Aminobacter aminovorans: one gene and its partner. The protein of the gene in region 2 interacts with the protein of the main gene of each other region in a pairwise test. Links are inferred from orthologs where the notes say so. Each region holds a gene or a part of one and is shown on either strand. Other genes may lie near its edges.

The links.
Region 1: the proteins of rplI (region 2) and lon interact in binary tests that used the Escherichia coli proteins (3 or more experiments, as listed by UniProt). The link is inferred for Aminobacter aminovorans from one-to-one orthologs.

The regions. Positions count from the first base shown.
Region 1 is NZ_UFSM01000001.1:3,700,472-3,715,053, forward strand. The notes cover bases 6,085-9,189. They hold lon (endopeptidase La), read right to left. Parts: upstream 8,792-9,189; coding sequence 6,377-8,791; downstream 6,085-6,376. Other genes in these bases: DY201_RS18310 (HU family DNA-binding protein), read right to left, coding at 6,085-6,194; clpX (ATP-dependent Clp protease ATP-binding subunit ClpX), read right to left, coding at 9,165-9,189. Outside these bases: DY201_RS18280 (ABC transporter permease), read right to left, coding at 1-565; DY201_RS18285 (ABC transporter permease), read right to left, coding at 565-1,557; DY201_RS18290 (helix-turn-helix domain-containing protein), read left to right, coding at 1,786-2,439; DY201_RS18295 (ABC transporter substrate-binding protein), read left to right, coding at 2,439-4,031; DY201_RS18300 (M24 family metallopeptidase), read left to right, coding at 4,160-5,266; DY201_RS18305 (DUF6636 domain-containing protein), read left to right, coding at 5,433-5,831; more of DY201_RS18310, read right to left, coding at 5,922-6,084; more of clpX, read right to left, coding at 9,190-10,439; DY201_RS18325 (ATP-dependent Clp protease proteolytic subunit), read right to left, coding at 10,740-11,372; DY201_RS18330 (class I SAM-dependent methyltransferase), read left to right, coding at 11,642-12,271; DY201_RS18335 (CatB-related O-acetyltransferase), read left to right, coding at 12,304-12,951; DY201_RS18340 (cupin domain-containing protein), read right to left, coding at 12,955-13,299; DY201_RS18345 (O-acetylhomoserine aminocarboxypropyltransferase), read right to left, coding at 13,368-14,582.
Region 2 is NZ_UFSM01000001.1:4,201,085-4,215,290, reverse strand. What follows is about bases 5,702-8,430. They hold rplI (50S ribosomal protein L9), read right to left. Parts: upstream 7,491-8,430; coding sequence 6,912-7,490; downstream 5,702-6,911. Other genes in these bases: rpsF (30S ribosomal protein S6), read right to left, coding at 7,974-8,430; rpsR (30S ribosomal protein S18), read right to left, coding at 7,726-7,974; DY201_RS20775 (cyclopropane fatty acid synthase), read right to left, coding at 5,702-6,768. Outside these bases: DNA repair protein RadA, read right to left, coding at 1-216; DY201_RS20790 (replicative DNA helicase), read right to left, coding at 482-1,981; DY201_RS20785 (autotransporter family protein), read left to right, coding at 2,559-4,895; DY201_RS20780 (YnfA family protein), read right to left, coding at 5,049-5,372; more of DY201_RS20775, read right to left, coding at 5,461-5,701; more of rpsF, read right to left, coding at 8,431-8,465; DY201_RS20755 (LTA synthase family protein), read right to left, coding at 8,770-10,626; fabD (ACP S-malonyltransferase), read left to right, coding at 11,053-11,994; fabG (3-oxoacyl-[acyl-carrier-protein] reductase), read left to right, coding at 12,169-12,906; DY201_RS20740 (acyl carrier protein), read left to right, coding at 13,126-13,362; fabF (beta-ketoacyl-ACP synthase II), read left to right, coding at 13,392-14,206.

The DNA of each region.
Region 1 (14,582 bases), 500 kb from region 2 along the record:
AGTTACGGATGGTCAGGGTTTCGGCTCGGGCGATGCGGGCATAACCGGGCCAGGTCGCAATCGCGATGGCGATGATCGCGTTCTGGATGCCGGGTCCGAGTGCTGCCACGAAAGCCAGCGCCAGGATCAGCTTCGGCATCGACAGGAAGATGTCGGTGATGCCCATCAGGATGCGATCGACCCAGCCGCCGAAATAACCGGCGACAGCGCCGATGATCAGGCCGACGGGCGCGGCAAGCACGGCCACCAGCGCCACGATCATCAGCGTAATGCGCGCGCCGTAGACCACCCGGCTCCAGATGTCGCGGCCGAGCTCGTCCGTGCCCATCCAGTTGTCCCAGCTCGGCGGCTTGAGCCGCATGGCGAGGTCCTGGCCAACAGGCGAATGGGTGGCGATCCACGGCGCAAACAGCGCCACCAGGATCAGCGTCAGCACAATGACCGCACCGACCATGGCCAGCGGGTTGCGCGCCAGCGCGCGGCTCAGCCGGTAGCTGCGGCCAAGCCGGGCCTGCAGGCGCGAGGACGGCGAATCGTCAAGAAGCCAGTCACGTGTCGTAGCCATCAGCGTGCCCTCGGGTCGAGGACGCGGTAGAGCACGTCCGAAATCTTGTTGATGCCGATGAAGACGGCGCCGATGACCAGCGTCGCGCCCAGAACGGCATTCATGTCGGCGTTGAGCAGCGCCGTCGTCAGGTAGTTGCCGATGCCCGGCCAGGAGAACACGGTCTCGATCATCACCGACCCTTCGAGCAGGCCGGCATAGGACAGGCCGATGACGGTGATCAGCGGCACGAGGATCGGCCGGAAGGCGTGGCGCCACAGCACCAGCCGCTCCGACACGCCCTTGACCCGGGCGGTAGTGACATATTCCTGCGCCAGTTGGTCGAGCATGAAGGAACGCGTCATGCGGGCGATGTAGGCAAGGCTGAAGAAGCCGAGCACCGCTGCCGGCAGCGCGATATGGGTCAGCGCGTTGACGAAGATCTCGGTGTCGCCGGCAAGCAGGCTGTCGATCAAAAGCAAGCCGGTAACCGGCTCGACGAGGCCATCATAGAAGATGTCGATGCGGCCGGGACCGCCGACCCATTGCAGCTTGGCATAAAACAGCGCCAGACCGACTAGGCCGAGCCAGAACGCCGGCACCGAATAGCCGAGCAGGCCGACGACGCGGATGACCTGGTCGACGAGACTGCCCTGACGGCTGGCGGCATAGACGCCCATCGGCACGCCCATCAGCACGCCGATGATGATGCCGATCGTCGCCATCTCCAGCGTTGCGGGAAAGACGCGGGCCAGATCCTCGGCGACGGGCCGGCCCGTCGAGACCGACATGCCGAGGTCACCCGTCAGCACGTTGCCGACATAGTGGAAGAACTGGACGATCAGCGGCTTGTCCAGGCCCATCTCGATGCGGACGGCCTCGTAGACGGCGCGCGGGGCACGGTCGCCGACGACGGCGAGGACCGGATCGATCGGTACGACCCGGCCGATGAAGAAGGTGATGGCGAGGAGGCCGAGGAAGGTGAAGGCGACGGCGACGATGACGCCAAGCACGCCCTTCACTGTCTTCCAGGCGTGCCGCGCATTGCGCGACGAGCCGCCAGGCCCTGTTGGAAGCGCCTTAGCGGCGGAGTCGATTTCTGATGCCACGCGGTCTTTGTTCCTACCACATTGGCCGCGTCGCGGATGCGGCACGGATGTTTTCTGTCGAGCAAAATTCTGCTTGGACTATACAAATAATTTTGCTTAGATCAAAAAAAATTTGATGGGAGCAAAAAAAGCGTGTCCTCGGAGGCCAGCAAAAACACGCCGTCGAGCCAGCCCAAGGTTGGCGCGCTGATCCGTGCCCGCCGTCGCCAGCTGTCGATGACGTTGCAGGAATTGTGTGATGCCGCAGGCATTTCGGTCGGCTACCTCAGCCAGGTCGAACGCGATCACGCCACCCCCTCGCTTGGCACCCTCGCCCAGATCGCCCGCAGCCTCGACGTGGGTGTGTATTACTTCATCGCCACGCCCAGCGCGGAAGACGGACTGACGCGGGCGGCCGAGCGCAACCGATTCTCGGTCGACGGCTCGTCGATCGTCTACGAGCGCATCGCTGCCGACTTCACCGGCAACGTGCTGTCGTCCTTCGTCCTCAACGTCCCGCCAGGCTACCGCTCCGAGACGGTCAGCCATGAAGGCGAGGAAATCCTGTTCATCCTCGAGGGTTCGATCACCCAGCGCCTCGAGGACGAAGAGATGGTGCTTTCGCCCGGCGACAGCCTGCACTTCCGCGGCAATCGTCCGCATTCCTGGTCGAACGACACCCAACAGTTCGCGCGCATGCTCTGGACCGGCACCTTGCCGATGTTCAGGTCGCGCACGGAGCATCCGGCCCTGCGCGGTTCAAGGGCCGAAGAGAAGACAACGGGAACCAAAAAGGAGAGAAAATGATGAAACTGTTCAAAGCCGCGCTGCTCGCCGCGGCGCTGGCGATGCCGATGACGCCCGCTATCAGCCTTGCAGCCACGCCCGCAGGCGTGCTCGTGGTGGCGCAGAACATCGACGACATCGTCAGCATCGACCCGGCCGAGGCCTACGAGTTCTCGTCGGGCGAATATGTCTCCCAGACCTATGACCGTCTCGTCCAGTACGACGCCGCCGACACCAAGACGCTGGCCGCTGGCCTCGCCAAGGAATGGGCCGTCGACGACGCCAACAAGACAATCACTTTCACGCTGCGCGACGGCGTCAAGTTCACCTCGGGCAACCCGCTGCGCGCGGAGGACGTGGTCTATTCGTTCAAGCGCGTCATCGTACTGAACAAGGCGCCGGCCTTCATCCTGACCCAGCTCGGCTGGACGCCCGAGAATTTCGATTCGATGGTCAAGGCCGACGGCAACAAGGTCGTCATCAAGTATGCGGGCGACTTCGCTTCGGCCTTCGTGCTCAACGTGCTGGCCGCCCGTCCGGGCTCGATCGTCGATGCGGTGACGCTGCAGGCCAACGAGGCCAATGGCGACATGGGCAATGCCTGGCTGAAGTCGAACTCGGCTGGCACCGGCCCGTTCGTGCTCAAGGCTTTCCGCCCCGGCGAGCTGATCAACCTGACCGCCAACCCCGACTATTTCAACGGCGCGCCCGCGATCAAGGGCGTCATCATCCGCCACGTCGCCGAAGCCGCGACCCAGCAGCTGCTGCTGCAGTCGGGCGATGTCGACATGGCCAAGAACCTGACCTCGGACCAGATCGCGACGCTTGCCGGCAACGACAAGGTGACGACCGAGACCTATCCGCAGGCGGCCGTGCACTTCCTGTCGTTCAACCAGAAGACCGAAACGCTGACGCCGCCGGCCGTCTGGGACGCCGCCCGTTACCTGGTCAACTACCAGGGCATGACCGACACCTTCCTCAAGGGCCAGATGCAGACGCACCAGGCTTTCTGGCCGAAGGGTTTCCCGGGTTCGCTCGACGAGACGCCCTACAGCTACGATCCCGCCAAGGCCAAGCAGATCCTGGCTGACGCCGGCATCAAGACGCCGATCAAAGTGACGCTCGACGTCATCAACTCGACGCCGTTCACCGACATGGCGCAGTCGCTGCAGGCAAGCTTCGCCGAAGCCGGCATCAACTTCGACATCGTGCCGGGCACCGGTTCGCAGGTGATCACCAAGTACCGCGCCCGCACGCATGAGGCGATGCTGCTGTACTGGGGCCCTGATTTCATGGACCCGCACTCCAACGCCAAGGCCTTCGCCTACAACACCGACAACTCGGACGGAAACTACCAGTCGACCACCACGTGGCGTAACGGCTGGGCCGTTCCGGAAGAGCTGAACAACGAGACCAAGGCAGCTCTCGCCGAGGCCGACCCGGCCAAGCGCAGCGCGATGTATGTCGACCTGCAGAAGAAGGTGCAGGAGAAGTCGCCGATCGTCATCATGTTCCAGGCCGCGACCCAGGTTGCGCGTGCCAAGAACGTCGAGGGCTACGTCAACGGCGCGACGTCCGACTTCGTCTATTACCGTCTCGTCAAGAAGAACTGACGAGCCGGCCTGGCAGGGACCGCCCATTGCGGCGGTCCCATCGCCCTTACCTGACACATTACCCACTCCCCAAACATTACCCCCTCCCAAACATTACCCCCCTCCCCAACTCCGAGAAGGCAGAGACGATGTACGAAGAGCGGATGGCGCGGTTGCGCGAGCGCATGGCTGAGACGGGAACCGACCTTGTGGTCGTTGGCCCCTCCTCGCACCTTGTCTGGCTCGCCGGCATGTCGCCCCATGGCGACGAACGCCCGGTATTGCTGATCGTGTCGCAGAAGCATGCGGGCTTCCTGATGCCGGTGCTGAACGCCGACAGCCAGCGCCCCTTCACCAAGCTGCCCTTCTATCCCTGGGCCGATGCCGACGGCCCGCAGGCGGCCCTGTCGCAGCTGCTCGCCGATTGCGGCATCAATCGTGGCGTTGATGGCGGCACCGTCTCGGTTGCCCTCGACGAGACCATGCGCGCCGATTTCGCGCTGCTCGCGCTCGATGCCCTGCCCGGCGCCAAGCGCAGCTTCCTGAACGATACGGTGAGCTTCCTGCGCGGCAAGAAGGACGAGGCCGAGTACGCCCTGCTCAAGATGAACGCGGTGCTCAATGACGGCGCCATGAAGGCAGGCTTCGCCGCGCTGAAGGAAGGCGTGACCGAGCTCGAGGTCGGCAAGGCCATCCGTGACTTCTATGCGGCCAATGGCGCGACCGGCGAATTCGTCAGCGTCTGCTTCGGCGAGAACGGTGCCTTCCCGCACCATCACACCGGCAACCGCAAGCTTAAGGCCAACGAGGCCGTGCTGATCGACATCGGCGGCCGCAAGGACGGCTATCCCTCCGACATGACCCGCGTCGGTGTGTTCGGCGACAAGCCGGAAGGGTTCGACGAGGTGCATGGCGTCCTAGAACGTGCGGTGCAGGCTGCGATTGCCGCCGCAAAGCCCGGCGTTGCCGCCAAGGAAGTCGACAAGGCTGCCCGCGACGTCATCACCGCCGCCGGCTACGGCCCGAACTTCCTGCACCGCACCGGCCACGGCCTCGGCATCGACATCCACGAGCAGCCCTACATCACCGGCACGTCGGAGACGATCCTGCAGGAAGGCAATGTGTTCTCGATCGAGCCCGGCATCTATCTGCAGGGCCGCTTCGGCCTGCGCCTCGAGGAGATTGTCATCCTGCGCGGCAACCGCGCCGAGGTGTTGTCCGACCTGCCGCGCGAGGCATTTCTGGTCAAGGCGTAGACCTTCACCGAACCAGTCGAACACGGAAAAGGGCCGCAGCAGCGGCCCTTTTTGTTGGCGCTTTCGCCCCCCGTTCTGTTGCCCCAAGTTTGCGTTCCGGTGCTATCCTGGCACTCGCGAAACCGTGGAATTGTGCTGGAGGGGTTGTGCGTTCTTTGCTCGTGGGGTGTTCGCCCTGATCTCGATCGATGCACGCGCCGTAGAACAGAGCTTCCCGGCCGACGGCGGCGTCATCTATTTCAATATGCCGTCGGGCAATGTCGGCTGCCAGTACACGCCTGCGGGCGGCTCGGAGGTCTACAAACCCGAAGATGGCGGGCCGGAACTTGGCTGCGACCGTATCGAGCCGACCTATCTCAGGTTTGTCCTCGGAAAATCAGGAAAAGCCAAGCGTTATCAGAATGTTGGCGACACCGGATGCTGCGACGGCTCGCATAGGCTTGAATATGGCAACAGCTGGAAAAAGGGCCCCTTCAGCTGCACGTCCGACAAGGCCGGATTGAGCTGCGTCCGCGATGATGGCCACGGCTTCTTCATCAGCCGGTCGAAAACTCAGGTCTACTGAGCCGTAGGGCCGCCGTTACGCCTCCATTCCGAGGCAAAAGAAAAGCCGGGCAAGCCCGGCTTTTCAGTCATGATGTCGGCAAGAAAGCGATCAGTTGACCGCGTCCTTGAGGCCCTTGCCGGCCGAGAACTTCGGGACCGTGCGAGCCGGGATCTTGACTTCCGCACCCGTCTGCGGGTTACGGCCAGTCGACTCCGCGCGTTTTGACACGGTGAAATTTCCGAAACCGACGAGCCGGACATCGCCGCCGTTCTTCAGTTCGCCGGTGATGACGGAAAAAACAGCGTCGACAGCGGACTGCGCGTCACCCTTCGAGAGCTTGGAAGCCTCGGCGACGGCGGACACTAGTTCGTTCTTGTTCATTCAAATTCCCTTCCATGAGAAAACCGGGACATAGACTCAGCCGGTAGGACACGGACTTTAGGAAAAAGTGCGGGCACAACCAAGTCGAAAAGGCGCAAAAAGCCCAGAATTCCGCGGTTTCTTCACATGAAAAAGCCGGGCATGAGCCCGGCTTTTTGTTTTGGCGGTGACTTTAGATACAACTAATGAGCGAAACCCTTGCCGGCATCCTCGCCGGCATCCGGCTTGGAGGCCGGGACGTCGACCGGCTCGGTCCACTCAATCGGCTCAGGCATCCTGACCAGTGCATGACGCAGCACTTCACCGACCCGGGAAACCGGGATGATCTCCATGCCGCTCTTCACGTTTTCCGGAATCTCCGCCAGATCCTTGGCGTTGTCTTCCGGAATCAGCACCTTCTTGATGCCGCCCCGCAGCGCTGCGAGGAGTTTCTCCTTCAGGCCACCGATCGGCAAGATACGGCCGCGAAGCGTGATCTCGCCGGTCATCGCCACATCGGCCCTGACCGGAATGCCGGTCAGGATCGAAACAATCGCAGTCGCCATGGCGGCACCTGCGGACGGACCGTCCTTCGGCGTGGCGCCCTCGGGCAGGTGCACGTGGATGTCACGCTTGTCGAACAGAGGTGGCTCGACACCGAAATCAAGCGCTCTGCTGCGGACATAGGATGCCGCCGCAGAAATCGATTCCTTCATGACGTCGCGCAGATTGCCGGTGACCGTCATCTTGCCCTTGCCGGGCATCATCACGCCTTCGATCGTCAGCAACTCGCCGCCGACCTCGGTCCAGGCAAGCCCGGTGACGACGCCGACCTGATCTTCGCCTTCGACCTGGCCGAAGCGATAACGCTGCACGCCGAGATAATCGTCCAAATTGGCGGCGGTGACCTTCACCGACTTCTTCTTGGTCTTGATGATCTCGGTGACGGCCTTGCGCCCGAGCTTCATCAGCTCGCGCTCGAGGCTGCGCACGCCCGCTTCACGGGTGTAGGTCTGGATCACGGCACGGATGGCATCCTCGGAAACCGAGAATTCCTTGGGCTGAAGCGCGTGGTCGCGAACAACCTTAGGCATCAGGTGCCGCTTGGCGATCTCGACCTTCTCGTCCTCGGTGTAGCCGGCGATGCGGATGATCTCCATGCGGTCCATGAGGGGCGCAGGGATGTTCAGCGTGTTTGCCGTCGTCACGAACATCACGCTCGACAGGTCGTATTCGACCTCGAGATAGTGGTCCATGAACGTTGCGTTCTGTTCCGGATCGAGCACCTCGAGCAGCGCCGACGACGGATCGCCGCGGAAGTCCTGGCCCATCTTGTCGATCTCGTCGAGCAGGAAGAGCGGATTGGACTTCTTCGCCTTCTTCATCGACTGGATGACCTTGCCGGGCATCGAGCCGATATAGGTGCGGCGGTGACCGCGGATCTCGGCCTCGTCACGCACGCCGCCGAGCGCCATGCGCACGAACTCTCGGCCGGTCGCCTTGGCGATCGACTTTCCGAGCGAGGTCTTGCCGACGCCGGGAGGACCGACGAGGCACAGGATCGGCCCCTTCAGCTTCTTCTGGCGGCTCTGCACGGCGAGATACTCGACGATGCGGTCCTTTACCTTGTCGAGGCCGTAGTGGTCGGTGTCGAGCACCTCCTGGGCGAAGTTCAGGTCCTGCTTGACCTTGGAGTTCTTGCCCCACGGGATCGACAGGATCCAGTCGAGATAGTTGCGCACGACGGTGGCTTCAGCCGACATGGGCGACATCGAACGCAGCTTCTTGAGCTCGGCATCCGCCTTTTCGCGGGCCTCCTTCGACAGCTTGGTCTTCTTGATGCGCGCCTCGATCTCGGCGGACTCGTCACGGCCGTCTTCGCCTTCGCCGAGTTCCTTCTGGATCGCCTTCATCTGCTCGTTGAGATAGTACTCGCGCTGGGTCTTCTCCATCTGCCGCTTGACGCGGCTGCGGATGCGCTTTTCCACCTGCAGGACGGAGATTTCGGCTTCCATGAAGCCCATCGCCTTTTCGAGCCGCTCCTTGACGGACAGCGTGCCGAGCATCTCCTGCTTCTCGGTAATCTTGATCGCGAGGTGCGATGCCACCGTGTCGGCAAGCTTGGAATAGTCCTCGATCTGGCTGGCGGCACCAACCACTTCGGGCGAAATCTTCTTGTTCAGCTTGACGTAGTTTTCGAAGTCGGAAACCACCGAACGCGCCAGCGCCTCAACCTCGACCTCTTCCTCTTCAGGCTCGCTCAGGATGAGAGCGTGGGCCTCGTGGAAGTCGGTCTTGTCGGTGAAGGACTGGATCTTGGCACGCGTCGTGCCTTCGACCAGCACCTTGACGGTGCCATCAGGGAGCTTCAGCAGCTGCAACACGTTGGCGAGCGTGCCGATGTCGTAGATCGCATCGGGCTCGGGATCGTCGTCGGCGGCATTCATCTGGGTCGCAAGCAGGATCTGCTTTTCCTGACCCATCACCTCTTCCAGGGCCTTGATCGACTTTTCACGTCCCACGAACAGCGGGACGATCATGTGCGGGAACACGACGATGTCGCGCAACGGCAGGACTGCGAAGGTACCTTCGCTGGAAGAGCGGGATATTTTGGCCATTGTCCAACCTTTCATTTCGCAGCCGCGCGAGCGCCAACCGCGAATCTCATATTAACGACCATGGACGGTTCCGCCTACCGCCGATTACCGCGCGGCATTACAGCACGAAAACCCACCCATCGCCTCTTCTTCCGTTAGTTGGAGCTTCGCCGGGTAAACATCAAGGCCAATCACGCTTGTGCACGACCCCGAAAATCGGAATCGATTTTCGGAAAGGATCATGCACCGCTTCAAACCTCCACAGCGTCCTTTGCGCATCCAGGGACGCACGGCGCTGTAGCGTTTGCCGGCCCGAACCGACGAGGCTCCAAAATGCCAACGGCGCCGCTGGGGCGCCGTTCGCTGGAGCGGTTCCAAGGGAAACGGCCAGGCCTCAGGCGCTGACGTTGCCCTTCTTTTCCTTCTGCTCGGAGTAGATGTAGAGCGGCCGGGCGCTGCCGGTCACCACCTCTTCCGAGATAACCACTTCCTGCACGCCTTCCAGCGCCGGAAGCTCGAACATGGTGTCGAGCAGGATCGCTTCCATGATCGAACGCAGGCCGCGAGCGCCGGTCTTGCGCTCGATGGCGCGCTTGGCGATCGCCGACAGCGCGTTCTCGTGGAAGGTCAGGTCGACATTTTCCATCTCGAACAGGCGCTGGTACTGCTTGACCAGCGCGTTCTTCGGCTCGGTCAGGATCTGGATCAGCGCAGGCTCATCGAGGTCCTCGAGCGTCGCCAGCACAGGCAGACGGCCGACGAACTCGGGGATCAGGCCGAACTTCAGCAGATCCTCCGGTTCAACCAGACGGAACACCTCACCGCTGCGACGGTCTTCCGGCGAAGCGACGGTGGCGCCGAAGCCGATCGATGTCTTGCGGCCGCGATCCGAGATGATCTTGTCGAGGCCGGCAAAGGCGCCGCCGCAGATGAACAGGATGTTGGCGGTGTCGACCTGCAGGAATTCCTGCTGCGGGTGCTTGCGGCCACCCTGGGGCGGCACGGAAGCGACGGTGCCTTCCATGATCTTCAGCAGCGCCTGCTGCACGCCCTCGCCGCTGACGTCGCGGGTGATCGAAGGATTGTCAGACTTGCGGCTGATCTTGTCGATTTCGTCGATATAGACAATGCCGCGCTGGGCGCGTTCGACATTGTAGTCGGCCGACTGCAACAGCTTGAGGATGATGTTCTCGACATCCTCGCCGACATAACCGGCTTCGGTCAGCGTCGTCGCATCCGCCATGGTGAACGGCACGTCGATGATGCGGGCCAGCGTCTGGGCGAGCAGCGTCTTGCCGCAGCCGGTCGGGCCGATCAGCAGGATGTTGGACTTCGCCAACTCGACGTCATTGCTCTTGGAGGCGTGTGCCAGGCGCTTGTAGTGATTGTGGACGGCCACCGACAGCACGCGCTTGGCGTAAGGCTGACCAATGACGTAGTCGTCCAGAACCTTGAGGATTTCCTGCGGGGTCGGCACGCCCTCGCGCGACTTCACCATCGAGGTCTTGTTCTCCTCGCGGATGATGTCCATGCACAGTTCGACGCACTCATCGCAGATGAAGACGGTCGGGCCGGCGATGAGTTTGCGTACCTCATGCTGGCTCTTGCCGCAGAACGAGCAATAGAGCGTGTTCTTGGAGTCGCCGCCGCCGTTGCTGACCTTGCTCATCTTGTCCAAGTCCTTTCACTGCCGCCCGGCCGAAGGTCTGGCTCCGGGGCGCATATGCAATCTAACGACGGACGCCGCCACCGCCATCCCATGGCCGCCGCAACGAGCTCCGTACACTCACATTCCAGAAGTCGCTGCAACGAGTCGCGGCACCCTTGAACAACGCTAAGCCGTCGAAGCTCAACGCCACCTTAACGTAGGCCGACGCTTCCACCGAGGGAACAGCAAAATGTGTCCGAAATGCCGCAGGGCACCTCAAAAATGCGAGATGTTGCCCTGCAGGCAGGTCGAAGCATCCAATCACGAAGCCGTGGCACCCTCGGCGACGTCGCGGCTTTCGATGACCTTGTCGATCAATCCGAAGTCGCGAGCCTCGTCCGCGGTCATGAAATGGTCGCGGTCGAGCGTCTTTTCAATGGTCTCGTAGTCCTTGCCGGTATGCTTGACATAGATCTCGTTGAGACGGCGCTTGAGCTTGACGATGTCCTGGGCGTGACGCTCGATGTCGGAGGCCTGCCCCTGGAAGCCGCCAGAAGGCTGGTGCACCATGATGCGGGCGTTCGGCGTCGCGAAACGCATGTCCTTGTGGCCGGCGCAGAGCAGCAGCGAGCCCATCGAAGCGGCCTGGCCGATGCACAGCGTCGAAACCGCCGGCTTGATGAACTGCATGGTGTCGTAGATCGCCATGCCCGAGGTAACCACGCCGCCGGGCGAGTTGATGTAGAGGTTGATCTCTTTCTTCGGGTTCTCGGCTTCGAGGAACAGCAGCTGGGCACAGACCAGCGTCGCCATGCCGTCTTCGACCGGACCGGTGATGAAGATGATGCGCTCTTTGAGCAGGCGCGAGAAGATATCGTAGGCGCGCTCGCCGCGGTTGGTCTGCTCGACCACCATCGGAACGAGGTTCATGTATGTTTCGACGGGGTTCTTCATCGACTATCCCTTTATCGTGAGGGGATTCCGGCGCCGGACGGGCAGAATCGGTTCAGAGGCTTTGCCCTGTAAATAGGATGCCGCCTCACCATTGCGCAAGGCCGGTGAACACCCATGATTTCAGCTATTGCTAACTTTCGCTGCGACAGCTGGCTCAATGCTCGGTACTGGAACTTTCCATGCCTGCTGCGGTAGTGGCTCCTCTCAAATGACGCTCGGCTGTCGGTTGAGCGGATATGCGGGCTTGATGACGATCTCGATGGCCTGTTTTGCGGACACCAGCTATCGGAGCGATCGTGAGGGAAGCCAAAGACCAGGAAACGATCCGGTTCTACTCGAACGAGGCAGAAACCTACACGGCAAGGGGCCAGCCGGCGAGCAGGCACCATCTCCACGACTTCATGGCCCGCCTGCCCGCCGGCGGCCGCGTGCTGGAACTCGGATGCGGCGCGGGACAAGACAGCGAGGCCATGCTTGCCGAGGGCTTCGACGTAACGCCGTCAGATGGTACGGAGGCAATCGCGGCGGCGGCCGCGAGACGCCTTGGCCGAACCGTCAAGGTCCTTCTGTTTGACGACATCGACGAAGTCGACGCCTATGACGGCGTGTGGGCCAATGCCTGCCTGCTGCATGTGCCGCGCGAACATCTACCGGCAGTCATTTCCCGTGTTCAGCGGGCGCTGGTCCGCGGAGGGGTGTTTTATGCAAGCTTCAAGGCTGGCGAGGCCGAGGGGCGTGACCGCTTCGGAAGGTACTATAACTACCCTTCCCCGGAATGGCTGGCAGGCGCATATGGCGACCGCGGCTGGAACGGGCAAATCGAAATCACCAGCCGCAGAGGCAGCGGCTACGACCGCCAGCCAACCAACTGGCTTCATGTATTCGCCACCAAAGCCTGAGTGGCTGGGGTGCGCCCCGAGGATCTAAAGCAATGAAAAACGACGCCAAGCACTGGTCCAAGGTGGAACTGCTGCACGAGACCGTGACAAACCCGAACATCCATGTTCGCGGCACACACAGCTATTACAGCGACGCGTGGTCGGGGTCGTTCGAAGACAGCGTGGTGCGCTATCTCTATGGCGACGAATACAGCCTCAAGGCTTGGCAGCCCGCCTGGCCGATCGACCAGCTCCATATCGGCGACTATGTCTGCATCGGCGCCGAGGCGGTGATCCTGCTTGGCGGCAACCATACGCACCGCACGGACTGGTTCAGCCTTTATCCCTTCCCGGAGTTCATTCTGGATGCCTATGCCGGCAAGGGCGACACGATCATCGGCGATGGCGCCTGGATCGGCATGCGCGCCATGATCATGCCCGGCGTGAACATCGGCGAAGGCGCCATCATTGCTTCCGGTGCGATCGTCACCAAGAACGTGGCGCCCTACACCATCGTTGCTGGAAATCCGGCCGTGCCGATCAAGACGCGCTTTCCGCAAGCCGTTGTCGACAAATTGCTGGGGCTCAAGGTCTACGGATGGCCTGCGGAGAAGTTCGAGGCGCTGAAGCCGCTCCTCTGCGCCAACGAGATCGACGCGCTGGAAGAGGCAGCGGAAAAATTCGACACGGGAAAAAGCTGACGCTCAGAGGCGGATCACATATTCCTTGCGAGTCGTTTCAAGCACTTCCCAGCTTCCTTTGAAGCCGGGCCTGAGGACGAAGCTGTCGCCGGCCCGCACAGTGCGGGCTTCGCCACCCTCCTCCGCGATGACAGAGACACCCGACAGGATGTGGCAGAACTCCCATTCGTCATAATCGATGCGCCATTTGCCCGGCGTCGACTGCCAGATGCCGGCATAGAGGCCGCCGTCGGCCTCCTCGGCATTCCAGGTGCTGAATTTCGGGTCGCCCGAAATCAGCCGGTCGCTGGCCGGCGCGCCCGCTTCCGGCTCGATGCCATTGACGTCGATGGTAAGAAATCTCGGCAAGATCGAACTCCCAAACAGCAAAAGGCCCCGGCAGCGCAATCTGCCGGGGCCAAGTCTTGCACGGCCGATCAGGCCTTGGCCAGCGCCTGTTCGAGGTCGGCGATGATGTCGCTGACATCCTCGATGCCGACTGACAGTCGCACGACATCAGGCCCGGCGCCCGCCGCGATCTTCTGCTCGTCGGAGAGCTGGCGGTGGGTGGTCGAAGCCGGGTGGATGACCAGCGACTTGGTGTCGCCGATATTGGCAAGGTGCGAGAACAGTTCCAGGCCCTCGACGAACTTGACGCCTGACTCGTAGCCGCCCTTGAGGCCGAAGGTGAAGACGGCGCCCGCGCCCTTGGGCGAGTACTTCTTCATCAGCGCATGGTTCTTGTCGCTCTTGAGGCCGGGATAAGCCACCCATTCGACCTTGGGATGGTCGGAGAGCCAGCCGGCGACGGTCAGCGCATTGTCGCAATGGCGCTGCATGCGCAGCGGCAAGGTCTCGAGGCCGGTCAGAATCAGGAACGAGTTGAACGGCGAAATCGCCGGGCCAAGATCGCGCAGGCCGAGCACGCGGGCGGCAATGGCGAAAGCGAAATTGCCGAAGGTCTCGTGCAGCACGACGCCGCCATATTCAGGCCGCGGCTCCGACAGCATCGGGTACTTGCCCGACTTCGACCAGTCGAAGGTGCCGCCATCGACGATGACGCCGCCGATCGAATTGCCGTGGCCGCCGATGAACTTGGTCAGCGAATGGACGACGATGTCGGCACCATGCTCGATCGGGCGTATCAGATAAGGGCTTGCCAGCGTGTTGTCGACGATCAGCGGCAGGCCGTGCTTGCGGGCGATGTCGGCGACCTTCTCGATGTCGACGAAGGTGCCGCCGGGATTGGCCAGGCTCTCGATGAAGATCGCCTTGGTCTTGCCGTCGATCTGCTTGTCGAAGCTCGCAATGTCGTTGGTGTCGGCCCAGCGCGCTTCCCAGCCGAAATTCTTGAAGGCATGGCCGAACTGGTTGATAGAGCCGCCATAGAGCCGGGTCGCGGCGACGAAATTGTCGCCCGGGCGCATCAGATTGTGGAACACCAGCAGTTGCGCGGCATGGCCGGAGGCGGTGGCAAGCGCTGCGGTGCCGCCTTCAAGGGCTGCGATGCGCTCCTCGAGAACCGCCTGGGTCGGGTTCATGATGCGGGTGTAGATATTGCCGAAAGCCTTGAGCCCGAAAAGCGAGGCGGCATGATCGGCGTCGTCGAAGACGTATGACGTCGTCTGGTAGATCGGCGTGGCGCGAGCGCC
Region 2 (14,206 bases):
GCGCGGCGCATCCTCGATGTCGCCGTCGAGCGAGGTCAGCGTTACCGCGCGGCCCTTGCGCGCGCTCTTGAGCGAACCGGGACCGCTGCCGATGCCGCCCGCCGTGCCTTCCTCGACCAGCGTGTTCCACTCGCCGCAGGAATCGCACTTGCCGGCCCAGCGCTGATGCGCCGTCCCGCAGTTCTGGCAGATGAATTGAACGCGGGCTTTAGCCATGGAGCGGGTGCCTTTCGGAAGAATGGAAAGGCAGAGTTCTACGTTGCCCCCCTCTGTCCTGCCGGACATCTCCCCCACAAGGGGGGAGATCAGCCGTCAGGCGCGACGGTGCCTCAATCTGCGGCGCTCCAGATTGGCGAGAGGTGAGCGGCCAGCCAATCTCCCCCCTTGTGGGGGAGATGTCCGGCCCTCTGATCAACATGGGGACAGAGGGGGGCGCTGTCCCGCCACCGTCGCCAACGACGAGCGCAAGCTCTGGCATGCGTTACTCTTCCCCGAACCTGTCGGGCAGATGATGCTCTGGTGCGAGGTCGAAGAAGCGGGTGAATTCGCCCTGGAAGCCGAGGCTGACGGTGCCGGTGGGGCCGTGACGCTGCTTGGCGACGATGACTTCGGCCTTGCCGCGCACCTCGTTCATGTCGGTTTCCCACTTGAGATATTCGTCGGTGCCGGGCTTCGGCTCCTTGTTCTTGAGGTAGTACTCCTCGCGGTAGACGAAGATCACGACGTCGGCGTCCTGCTCGATCGAGCCCGATTCACGAAGATCGGAGAGCTGCGGGCGCTTGTCGTCGCGGCTTTCGACCTGACGCGACAGCTGCGACAGCGCGATGATCGGAACGTTGAGCTCCTTGGCCAGCGCCTTGAGGCCGGTGGTGATTTCGGTGATTTCCTGGACGCGGTTCTGCGACGACTTGGCCGACGAGCCCTGCATCAGCTGGATATAGTCGATGATGATCAGGTCGAGGCCGCGCTGGCGCTTGAGGCGGCGGGCGCGGGCCGAGAGCTGGGCGATCGAGATACCGCCGGTCGAATCGATGAACAGCGGGATCTTCTGCAGCGTCTGGGTGCAGCTGACCAGCTTTTCGAAGTCGGCCTCGGTGAGATCGCCGCGGCGGATCTTGGAGGAGGGCACCTCGGCCTGCTCGGAAATGATACGGGTGGCGAGCTGCTCGGACGACATTTCGAGCGAGAAGAAGCCGACCACGCCGCCATTTTCGGCCTTGAACGAGCCGTCCGCCTGCTGCGCCGGCACATAGGCATGGGCGACGTTGAAGGCGATGTTGGTGACGAGCGAGGTCTTGCCCATGCCCGGGCGGCCGGCGAGCACGATCAAGTCGGAGGACTGCAGGCCGCCCATGCGGGCGTCGAGGTCGTGCAGGCCGGAGGCGACGCCGGAAAGATGGCCGTCGCGCATATAGGCGGCGCTGGCCATGTCGATGGCGGTCTTGACCGCATCGGAGAAGCTTTCGAAGCCGCCGTCATAGCGGCCGGTTTCGGCGAGCTCGAACAGGCGCCGTTCGGCGTCCTCGATCTGCTCGGCCGGCGACATGTCGACAGGCGCGTCATAGGCGATGTTGACCATGTCCTCGCCGACGGTGATCAGCGCACGGCGGGTGGCGAGGTCATAGACGGCGCGGCCGTAGTCGGAGGCGTTGATGACGGTGACGGCGTTGGCGGCAAGGGCGACGAGATACTGCATGACCGTCATGTCGCCGACCTTTTCGTCGGCGGGCAGGAAGGTCTTCAGCGTCACCGGGTTCGCCATCTTGCCCATGCGGATGAGCTCGGCGGAAACCTCGAAGATCTTGCGGTGCAGCGGCTCGTAGAAATGGGTCGCCTTGAGGAAGTCGGAGACGCGGTAGAAGGCGTCGTTGTTGACCAGCATGGCGCCGAGCAAAGCCTGCTCGGCCTCGATGTTGTTGGGGGCTTCCCGATAGAGCGGGGTCGCTTCCGCCACCTCGAATTTGCGCGCTGCCTCTGCCAATGTCGTCCCCGTCGCTGAACCAGATACTCCCCTAGCAGAGTCCGATATCGAATTGCTGGCTCAATCTGCTTTAGGTGGGTTTCAAGGCCAGTTTGCTCTAGAATTCACAGGCTGGGCGAAACCATCCACAGGACATGAGTCCTACTGCCGGAATCAATTTGACTGTTGCCGAATCCTGGCTCGCAAATTTCTCCAAAGCCATCGAATCCTCAGAGCCGAACTGTACGCGGCAGGCCATTGAACCAACGGGAAGAGATGCCTCCTGCGAGCCAGACTTCCCACGGCAGCCGCCGGCAGCGGAAACCGAGCCACGCGAATCGGCGAAACTGTAGCCGGAAATCGGAAGGAACAAAACAGGAATAATCCGCGAGCCGTCTTGTTTACCAAGAAGGCGTTCAGCACAATTCCGGGGTAATTTGTATACATCTGCAGTTGATTTTATTCGGGTATTCGCTGATCCTTGCGGTTCCCAGGGCTGTTAATCGCGATGCGGCACATGGCGAAGCATTTGTCCGAGGGCTAGCAGGGGCCGAATTGCGCTGCTGCGGCGCGGGCCTCGTCTGCTTGAGGAGGCAACATGCACATTCTTCGCCCTGCACCGGCTCGACTGACCTGGCTGGCTTCCACCGCCATGGTTCTATTGGGTTCGACGCAGGCCGGCCTTGCCGCCTGCGACCTGACGCCGACCGCCGGCAACAGCATCTATGTCTGCGACAGCGGTGCGAGCGTAGGGCTGACCGACACTGACGGCACCAATTCGCTGACCCTGCCGGCGGGCGGCACCGGCACGATCACTGGCGATGTGGTGTTCGGCGGTTTCGTCGATCGCGTCGAAATCCATTCGGGAACGATAGACGGCGCCGTCAACCAGGGCGGCGGCGCCGATGTCTTCATCATGACCGGCGGCGTGATCAATTCGCTCAACCAGGGCAGTTCGCTCGATACGGCGACGATCAGCGGCGGCCGCATCATCGGTGAGTTTTTTGCCGGCGATTTCGTGACCATGACCGGCGGGCGGATCGGCAATGTCGATCTGGAGCAGGCCAATAACGTCATGCGGATGTCGGGAGGCACGATCGACACCTCCATCGAAGCGGTGCAGGGCAACGATCTGCTGGAAGTTTCCGGCACCGCGTCGATCGGCACGTTCGTCGATCTCGGCAACGGCAACAACACCTTCCGTTGGTTGGGAGGCGGGAGCATTGGCGGCAATGTCGTTATGGGCACGGGGCAGGACACGGCGCTGCTGCTCGGCCTGACCGAGGCGAGCTTTGCCGCGGGACAGGTCATCAATGGCGGCACGAGCGCCAGCATCGACACGCTGACATTCGAGGGCACCAGCTCGACTTCGGTCGCGCGCTACGTCAACTGGGAAACCGTCAATCTCACTCAAGGGTCCGAATTCACGCTCGACGGCGATTTCGTGCTGGGCGATGGGCTTTCCAACACCGGCAGCCTGAGTATCGACGCATCGAGCACGCTGCGCGCCGGTGCCGGCGTCAACGCCGCCGTGCGCGCCTTCACCTCGGGCAATGCGGTGACGCTGACAAATGCCGGCACCGTCGACCTGACCAATGGTGCGGCAAGTGCCGCCGACAGCTTCACCGTCATTGGCAACTACATCGGCGCCGGCGGTTATCTCAGGCTCGACACGGTTGTTTCAGGCGACGGCGCGCCGTCCGACAGGCTGGTGATCGAGGGCGGCAACGCCAGCGGTTCGACCGGCATCATCGTGGTCAATCTTGGCGGCACCGGTCAGCAGACCAATGCAGATGGCATCCTTGTCGTCGAAGCGACATCGGGCGGCACCACCGACTCCGGCGCCTTCACGCTGGCGAGCCCGGTGGCTTATGGCGCCTACGAATATCTGCTGTTCCGGGGCGATGCCCAAGGGCTGGGCGAGAACTGGTATCTGCGCTCCGAACTGGTCAACCCGGTTGACCCGGGCGAGCCCGGCATCCCGCTGATCCGGCCCGAGACGGCTGTCTATTCGGTGATGCCGCCAATGGCCCGCGACGTGGCATTGGCGACGCTCGGCACATTTCATGAGCGCCGCGGCGAACAGGGGTTCCTTGCCGGCGGCGACGATCTTTCGACCACATGGAGCCGGGTTTTCGGCTCCAGCTCCCGGCAGGACTGGGCCGGCACGGTTTCACCTTCGGCCGACGCCACGACCCTGGGTATCCAGGCAGGGCTCGATTTCTGGCGTGGCGAGACCGAGGCCGGGGCGCGCAATGCCGCCGGCCTGTTCCTCGGCTATGCCAGCCTCAATGCCGATATCAGCGGTGCAGTCCAGGGTCAGGCCGACCTTGCCGCAGGCAAGCTCGACCTCGATGCCTACAGCGTCGGCGGCTACTTCACCCATGTCGGGCCAGGCGGCTGGTATGTCGATGCCGTGCTGATGGGAAGCTGGCTCGGCGGCGACGCAAGCTCCGAGCGCGCCATCGGCATCGATACCGACGGCCGCGTGGTGACCGCCTCGCTGGAAGCGGGGGCACCGATCACCCTGACCGAAGGCTGGATGCTCGAGCCGCAGGCGCAGATCATCTGGCAGGATGTTTCCCTTGAAGACGCCGACGACACCTTGTCGGGCGTGCGCTTCGACGAGGGGCGCGGCGTCACCGGCCGCATCGGCGCGCGCCTTGAGGGCACGTTCGACACCGCCTCGGGCCAGCTCAAGCCTTATCTCAAGGCCAATCTCTGGCACGGCTTCAACGGCGAGGACGTCACCTATTTCGACAGCGACGCGATCCGGGTCGAGACGGGCGGCACCAGGCTCGAGCTCGGCGCGGGCATAAGCCATAGCTTCACCGACAAGGTCACAGCCTTTGCGGTGGCAGATTACAGCTTCAACCTGGGTGGCGAGCGCAGCCGGACCTTCGAAGGCAATGTCGGCCTGCAGGTCAAATGGTGACGAGGCCTGGCACGGCCGGGCGGCAGGTTCGCTGAAGCAACTCCAGGAAAAGTGTGAAGCGGTTTTCCGTTCGGAATTGCGCAAAAAGGGTCGTTTCCGCGGTTCGAAGAAAACAAGGGTCGTTTCCGCGGTTCGCACAGAAGCGGAAGCGCTCTAGGCGCCTCTTGGCGCAAGCAGGATGATCGAGGCGCCGAGGATGCAGATGATGGCGCCGATCATGTCCCAGCGGTCGGGGCGGATGCCTTCGGCGAGCCATAGCCAGCACAAGGACGCCGCGATGTAGATGCCGCCATAGGCGGCGTAAGTGCGGCCGGCGGCATCGGCTTCGACAAGGGCAAGCAGCCAGGCGAAGGCGACCAGCGCGACGAGGCCGGGCGCCAGCCAGAGCGGCGACTTGTCGAGCCGCCACCAGGCCCAGAAGGCAAAGCAGCCGGCGATCTCGGCAAGGGCTGCTAGGGCGTAGATGGCATAGGTCATGAAAAAAGCCCGGGCTCAGGGAGAGACGGGCTTTTTCCTATGGGAGCCGCATGAGACGCAAGGCCCCAGTCCCGCGTTGGCGGCGATCTTATTCCCTGTCGCCGACCTTCCTGCGGCGGCTGGTCTTGGCGGCAGGTTCGGCTTCCGCGGCGAGCTTCGTCTGGCGGTGTCCCATCTCGTGCATGGCCAGCGCCTTCTCGCACTTGCCGATATAGTCGCGGGTCAGCGGCAGCGTGTCGTTGCGGTGGCTGAGCTGGATCTGGAAGACCATCAGGTCCTGCCAGCGGAAGGCTGCCTCGGAGGCGGCGAGATAGAATTCCCACATCCGGCAGAAGCGTTCGTCATAGATCGCCTTGGCCTTGTCGCGGTTGGCGGCGAAGCGCAGGCTCCAGTGCCTCAGCGTCTCGGCATAATGCAGCCTGAGGATCTCGACGTCGGTGACCATCAGGCCGGCCTTTTCGATCGCCGGCAGCACCTCCGACAAGGCGGGAATGTACCCGCCGGGGAAGATGTGCTTGCGGATGAAGGCGCTTGTCGAGGCCGGCGGGCCGGCGCGGCCGATCGAATGCAGCACCATCACGCCGTCGGGTTTCAGGCGCTTGGCGACATTGTCGAAGAAGGTCCGGTAGTGGTTGACGCCGACATGCTCGAACATGCCGACGGAGACGATGCGGTCGAAGCGCTCGACCAGGTCGCGATAGTCCTTGATCTCGAAATGGACCCGGTTCTCCAGCCCTTCGGCCTGGGCCCGTTCGGTGGCGACCGCATGCTGCTCGGTCGACAAGGTCACGCCGAGCACCTGCGCCTCGAAGGTGCGGGCAAGGTAGAGCCCGAGACCGCCCCAGCCGGAGCCGATGTCGAGCACCGACTGACCGGGCCTGAGCCGCATCTTGGCTGCTATATGCGCCTTCTTGGCGATCTGGGCTTCTTCCAGCGTCATTTCGGGGTCGGCGAAATAGGCGCAGGAATATTGCATGTCGGTGTCGAGGAAGAGCCGGTAGAGCTCGCCCGACAGGTCGTAGTGGCGCTGCACATTGCGCTTGGAACGGGCTGTCGTGTTGACCTGCTGGAAGCGGCGGAAGGCGAGCCGCAGATTGTCCAGCGCCTTGGTCCAGGCAGTGTCGATGCTGCCATTGCCGAGATTCTGGAACACCACCCGCATCAGCCCGAGCACGTCGCCGCCGACGATGTCGACATCGCCGTCCATATAGGCCTCGGGCAAAGCCAGCATCGGGTCGAGCGTGATGGCGTTTTCGGCACGCCGCGTCTTGATCAGGAGGTGGACAGGGTCGCCCGTATCATCGCCGAAACGGTGCGATCGTCCGTTGGGGCCGGTGACTGTCAGATTGCCGGTACGCACAAGCTTCCCGACGATGCGTTGCAACAGCATATTCATGGCGCGCTCGCGAAAAGGTCAGTCGTGTAGTCCTTTCCTCAAAATAGGAGCGACGCTGCCAAGTTCCACGCCTGGCACAAAAAAAGCCCGGATGTTGCCATCCGGGCTTGGTCCAGAAAACTGGTTCGGGACAGAGGCTGGGATCAGCCTTCGTCGCCTTCGCCGTCTTCGTTCGGATCAAAGAAGCTGTCCGGACGGGCGTTTTCGTTGATGTCGTCGCCATAGATGGCTTCGGCGGTGGTCAGCGTCTCGCCCTTCGACTGACGCTCGGCTTCGTCGGCCGTGCGCGCGATGTTAAGCGTGATGGTGACTTCGACTTCGGCGTGCAGCGCGATGGCGACGTTGCTCAGGCCGATGGTCTTGATCGGCTGGTTGAGCTCGACCTGGTTGCGGGCAATCGTGAAGCCTTCGGCGATCAGCAGATCGGCGATGTCGCGGGTCGAGACCGAACCGTAGAGCTGGCCGGTTTCGCCAGCCGAGCGCACGATGACGAACGACTTGCCGTCGAGCTTGTCGGCGACCTGCTGGGCTTCGGACTTGCGCTCGAGGTTGCGGGCTTCGAGCTGGGCGCGCTGGCCTTCGAACTTCTTCTTGTTGGCTTCGTTGGCACGGAGCGCCTTGCCCTTGGGCAGAAGGAAGTTACGGGCAAAGCCGTCCTTGACCTTGACGGTGTCGCCCATCTGGCCGAGGCGGGAAATGCGTTCGAGGAGAATGACGTCCATTGTCCTTGTCCTTTCGTTGGCTGCAGAGGCAGCGGTCGTTGGCTGCACAGGCAGCGGAAAAATTCAACGGGCAAGGAAGCAATGCGGGCGTTGCCGCCGGTTTCGCTGTCCTGCCTGTCGCGGCAGTTAGGATTTCCTGAGAAATCCAACCCGGGATTTGAGCTTCACCCGACCGCGCCCGTCGCGGCAGGGAGTATTCCGGCCCGGGGCGGATGCCGCCGGGCCGGAACTGAAATCACTTCACCACGTAGGGCAGCAGGCCGAGGAAGCGGGCGCGCTTGATCGCCTGGGCGAGTTCACGCTGCTTCTTCTGGCTGACGGCGGTGATGCGCGAAGGAACGATCTTGCCGCGCTCGGAAATGTAGCGCTGCAGCAGACGCACGTCCTTGTAGTCGATCTTCGGTGCGTTGGCGCCGGAGAACGGGCAGGTCTTGCGACGGCGGTGGAAAGGACGACGGGTCGGGATCTGATTGATGTCGACCATTATTCTGCACCCCCTTCAACGCCTTCGCGCGGACGGCGCGGGCCACGATCACCACCGCCATCGCGGTCGCCGAAGCTGCGCGGACCACGGTCGCCGCGGTCGCGGTCGCCGAAGCTGCGCTGCGGACGGTCGCCGAAGCCACCGCGATCGCCACGCTCGGAGCGCTCTTCGCGCTTCTGCATCATGGCGGAGACGCCTTCTTCATGCGCGTCGACCTTGACGGTCAGGAAGCGCAGAACGTCTTCGGACAGGCCCTGCTGGCGCTCGACTTCCTTGACGGCAGCCGACGGAGCGCTGATGTCCATGAGCGTGTAATACGCCTTGCGGTTCTTGTTGATGCGGTAGGTGAGGGACTTCAGTCCCCAGTTCTCGACCCGGCCAACCGATCCACCAGCTGCAGTGATGATGCCCTTGTAGTGTTCGACAAGTGCATCGACCTGCTGCTGCGAGAGGTCTTGGCGGGCAAGAAACACATGTTCATAAAGAGCCATAGTTTTTGCCTTTCTTCGTTTCCATCTTCCGGTCCCGGCGGCTAGAGCCTCTGCGACCTCCCTGACCCTTCGAGACCTTGCGGCCTTCAGGGGAAGAAAGGAGCACGACGAGACGGTCGAGAGCGGAGACACGGGAGGCGGAAGCGTTTTCGCTTCACACGGCGACTTTCAAGAAAGCCTCCGGCCCTCCGTTCAGCCCCCAGCTGGGACCGGCAGATGGCGGGCGTCTACATGCTAAGTGCAGCCAAGGCAAGGGGGAAGGCCGAGATTCTCAGGAAAACCGGCCTTTCCGGCCGGTTTTGGCTCAGCCGAATGCCTCGTCCCGGAGGAACAGCGGCGAACGCGTGCGGTTGGCCACAACCTTGTCGACGGTCTCGGGGAAGAAGCCCTTGGCGCCGCGGCGCTTGCCGAACATCATGTCATATTGCAGCCAGCGGAAATCGCGGATCGCCGGATCGAGCTCCTTCTGGCGCGACCAGTCGAACACCGACTCGCCCTGGCGCGGCAGAAGCATGTTGCGGTCGACGACCCGGTAGCGGTCATGCAGGTCGCCGAGGAAGCCGGTATAATAGGGGTGGCTGATGCCGGCGGTCTCGAGCACATGCAGCGGCAGGAAGGCCGGGCTGATCGAGCCGATGTCGCGCGCAGCACCGGTGCGGTTCGACCACACGACCAGCGGCGTCTCGTGCTGCACTAGCATTTCGTCGATCGGCGCCTTGCGCTTGGCGACCGGCTCTTTCATGAAACCCGTCTCGACATAGACCGGCCCGAGCGGCGGCAGGTGGTCGCCGAAGAAGGCGATGACGGTCGGGCGCTCACGCTTGCTGGCCCAGTCCATCAGGCGCTTCAGGCCACGGTCGGCGTCGGAAGCACCCTCGGCATAGGTCAGGATCGAATCGCGCGCCCATTGCGACGTCGGCGCCTCGACCTTGTGGGTGGTGTCGCTGTAGCGGTTCGGCTCGTAGGGGCCGTGGCTCTGCAGCGAGACCGCGAACATGAAGAAGGGGTGATCGGTGGCGTCGGCCTCGCGGATGATCTCTTCGGTCAGTGCGGCGTCGGAGACCAGCGGGCCGCGCTTGGCGAGCAGCGGCAGGTTCTCTTCCGACATGAACTTGTCGAAGCCGAAGGCCTTGTAGACCGGCGCGCGGTTCCAGAACCAGCCGCCGAAGGGGTGGATGGCCTTGGTGTCGTAGCCTTCGCTCTTGAAGAAGGTGGCAAGCGAAGGCACCGGCGCGCGGACATATTGCTGGTAGGGGATCGAGCCGGCCGGCAGGAAGGCGTTGGAGAAGCCGGTCAGCGCCTCGAACTCGACATTGGCGGTCATGCCGCCGAATTCGGGCGAGAAGACGTGGCCGGACTGCGATGCGCGCACGTTCTGGATCGGGTCCGGCGTGATCGCGACGCCGGGCAGGCGCGTCGGATCCCAGAAGGATTCGCTCATCACGATGATGACGTCGGGCTTTTCCTCGGGGAGCACGGCGGCCTTCTGCGAAGGTGCTGCGATGGCGTCGATGGCCTTGTCGGAATAGCCCTGCGGCGCCTTGACCTTGGCCATCGGCACGTTGAGCGCAAAGGCAATGGCAAAGCCGTTGGAGGCGTAGTTTTCCTTCTGGTCCCACATCATCGGGATGATCTGCAGGCGATCGCGCGTCCACGAGAAGGTGGCGTAGTCCATGATCGAGACGAAGAAGGCCAGCGCCGGAATGGCGATCGCCAGGCGCGACATGCGCGCCCAGAACGACAGCGCCGGCATGCGGCGGCGCCAGTAGCGCCAGGCGAGCACGAGCAGCGAGATGCCGCCGATGAGGCCAACCGCAATGCCTATGCCGGCAAGCGGCCGCTCGCGCACCAAAAGCGGCATCAGTTCGACGATCTGGCGGGCATAGAGAAAATCGGTCGGGTAGAGCGGGTCGCCGAGATAGAGCGACTTCTGGTGGCCGACGAAGGCCAGCATCAGCGCCACGGGTGCGACGATCAACAGGCCGTTATAGGGGCGGCCGAGCAGAGCGTCGAAGCCGATGATCAGCAAAGCGAACAGCGCCACCGTGGTCCAGCTAGGCTTGAACGGCTGCTGGAAGAAATTGAGCGTGTCGATGAAGGAGCCGCGGGCAACCAATTCGATGGCGAAGACCAGCACGGCCGAGACGGCGAGCGTGATCATCACCGAGCGCAGGACGCCCAATGCATAGTCACGCCGGCTGAGTGCTTCAGCCTCGTTTTCCCCGTCATATGCGACGGACTTGCCTGTCGCGAACAGCTTTGCCAACTCAACTTCCTCGAACGCTGGACGGCAGCGTCACGCAACCGTCACGAAACTGTCATCGAAAACCTAGCGCATATGGCAAAATTGAGAAGGAGGGGGCAAACAAAACGTATTTGGCATTAATTCTCTGTGATTATTTGCCCCATTGGGGTCCCAAAGCCCTCAAGACTTGACTTCGCGGTATCCATTGCGCCAGAGGCACAACGATATGGCGCGCGGCTGGTTCCAGGACGTCCGGTGGCGCGCCGCGTGATATGTCTGCCCGTCGACCCCGAAAAACCGATTCCGGTCCGGGCCGATGCGGCAAGTAGCCAGGAGACCAACATGGCCGTTGCATTCACTTTTCCCGGGCAGGGCAGCCAGGCCGTCGGCATGGGCAAGGAACTCGCCGATGCCTTTCCAGAGGCACGCCGCGTCTTCGAGGAAGTCGACGATGCGCTCGGTGAAAAGCTGTCCAGGCTGATCTGGGAAGGACCCGAGGAGACGCTGACGCTGACCGCCAATGCCCAGCCGGCGCTGATGGCGGTGTCGATGGCCGCGTTCCGGGCGCTTGAATCGCGCGGCCTGTCGCTCAAGGACAAGGTCGCCTATGTCGCCGGCCACTCGCTCGGCGAATATTCGGCGCTTGCCGCCGCAGGTTTTGTTTCGGTCGCCGACGCCGCCCGCCTGCTGCGCATCCGCGGCAACGCCATGCAGGCCGCCGTGCCGGCAGGCCTGGGCGCCATGGCTGCGATCATCGGCCTCGAGCAGGGCGACGTCGACGCCGCCTGCGCTGAGGCGGCACAAGGCTCGGTCTGCCAGATCGCCAACGACAATGGCGGCGGCCAGCTGGTCATCTCGGGCGAGAAGGCGGCGGTCGAGCGTGCCGCAGCCCTTTGCACCGCAAAGGGCGCCAAGCGCGCGCTGATGCTGCAGGTCTCCGCCCCCTTCCATTCGGCGCTGATGGCGCCGGCGGCGGAAAAGATGCGCGAGGCGCTGGCCGGCGTGAAGAAGAACGTCCCGGTCGTGCCGGTGGTTGCCAATGTCACCGTCAAGCCGATCACCGACCCCGAGGAGATCGCCGCCCGCCTCGTCGAGCAGGTCACCGGCCAGGTGCGCTGGCGCGAGACGGTCGAGTGGTTCGGCAACAACGGCATCACCACGCTTTATGAAGTGGGCGCCGGCAAGGTGCTGTCGGGCCTCGCTCGCCGCATCAACAAGGAAATCGCGACGGCTGCCGTCAACAACCCGGCCGACATCGACGCGGCCATCGCCGCGCTCGCCTGAACCATTCAGGCGCCGAACCAATCAGGCGCCCGAACCCATCAGGCCTGGACCAATCAGGCGCCCGAACCAAGCAGGCGCCCCGAACCAAGCAGGCGCCCCGAACCAAGCAGGCGACTGAGCAATTCAAACGACCCCACCCGTGTGAAGGGTGCGCTCTTCAAGGAAGGTAGCAACATGCTCGATCTGACCGGCCGCAAGGCACTCGTCACCGGTGCATCCGGCGGCATCGGCGAAGAAATCGCCCGCATCCTGCACAAGCAGGGCGCCATTGTCGGCCTGCACGGCACCCGCATCGAAAAGCTCGAGGCGCTAGCCGGCGAACTCGGCGACCGCGTCAAGCTGTTCCCGGCCAATCTCGCCGACCGCGACGAGGTCAAGGCGCTGGGCCAGAAGGCCGAGGCCGAACTCGAAGGGGTCGACATCCTGGTCAACAATGCCGGCATCACCAAGGACGGCCTGTTCGTGCGCATGTCGGATGCCGACTGGGACCAGGTCATCGAGATCAACCTGACGGCGATGTTCCGCCTGACGCGCGAGCTGACGCATCCGATGATGCGCCGCCGTCATGGCCGCATCATCAACATCACCTCGGTCGTCGGCGTGACCGGCAACCCCGGCCAGACCAACTACTGCGCCTCCAAGGCCGGCATGATCGGCTTCTCCAAGTCGCTGGCCCAGGAGATCGCCACCCGCAACATCACCGTCAACTGCGTCGCACCCGGCTTCATCGAATCGGCGATGACCGAGAAGCTCAACGACAAGCAGAAAGAGGCGATCATGGCCGCGATCCCGGCCAAGCGCATGGGCACCGGCAAGGAAGTTGCCTCGGCGGTCGCCTATCTCGCTTCCGACGAAGCGGCCTACGTCACCGGCCAGACAATCCACGTCAATGGCGGCATGGCGATGATCTGATTTGGGATCTGATTTGGGATCTGATTGGGCGATTGGCCGGGATAACCGGCCCTTTTGCCTTGGACGCGGTGAATTTTTCGTGTATTGCCGCGCTCCATCAGGTGGCCAGGACGAAACCCGACCGCCGCCCGAGCGCTTGGGAAAGCGTAGATTACAGCTTGATTAGCGGCAATCCGCCCGCTAACGAAGACCTAACAACACCAGACTGAGGATGCCCACATGAGTGACACCGCAGAGCGCGTCAAGAAGATCGTCATTGAACATCTTGGCGTCGACGCCGACAAGGTGACGGAAGCTGCGAGCTTCATCGACGATCTGGGCGCGGACAGCCTCGACACGGTCGAGCTCGTCATGGCTTTCGAAGAAGAATTCGGCGTCGAGATCCCCGACGACGCGGCCGAGACCATCCTCACCGTTGGCGACGCCGTGAAGTACATCGACAAGGCTTCGGCCTGAGCGATCGCGAATTGTCAGGGATGCCTGCGATGAGGCGTGTGGTCGTCACAGGCCTTGGCCTGCTTTCACCGTTCGGCATGGGCTACGAGCACGGCTGGAAAGAGCTTCTTTCCGGCCGCAGCGCAGCCCGGCGGATCACGGAGTTCGAGGTCGACGACCTCGCCTGCAAGATCGCCAATGTCATCCCTCGCGGCGACGGCTCCAACAACAGCTTCAATCCCGAAGCGGTCCTTGAACCCAAGGAACTGCGCAAGATCGGCGACTTCATCCTGTACGGGATCGCGGCCGCCGACGAGGCATTGAAGGATTCCGGTTGGCAGCCAAAGACGCCGGACGAACAGAATTCGACCGGCGTCATGATCGGCTCGGGCATCGGCGGCATTGACGGCATCGCCGAGAACGCCCTGATCCTCAAGGAGCGCGGCCCGCGCCGCATCAGCCCCTTCTTCATTCCAGGCCAGATCATCAATCTGGTTTCCGGCCAGGTGTCGATCCGGCACGGGCTCAAGGGCCCGAACCACGCCGTGGTCACCGCCTGCTCGACCGGCGCGCACGCCATTGGCGATGCGGCCCGCCTGATCATGTTCGGCGATGCCGACGTGATGGTGGCCGGCGGCGCCGAGGCACCGGTAACGCGCCTGTCGCTGGCCGGCTTTGCCGCCTGCAAGGCGCTCTCGACTGATCGCAACGACGATCCGGAAAAGGCGTCGCGCCCCTATGACCGCGACCGTGACGGCTTCGTCATGGGCGAGGGTGCCGGCGTCGTCGTGCTCGAAGAGCTCGAGCATGCCAAGGCACGCGGCGCGAAAATCTACGCAGAAGTGGTCGGCTACGGCCTGACCGG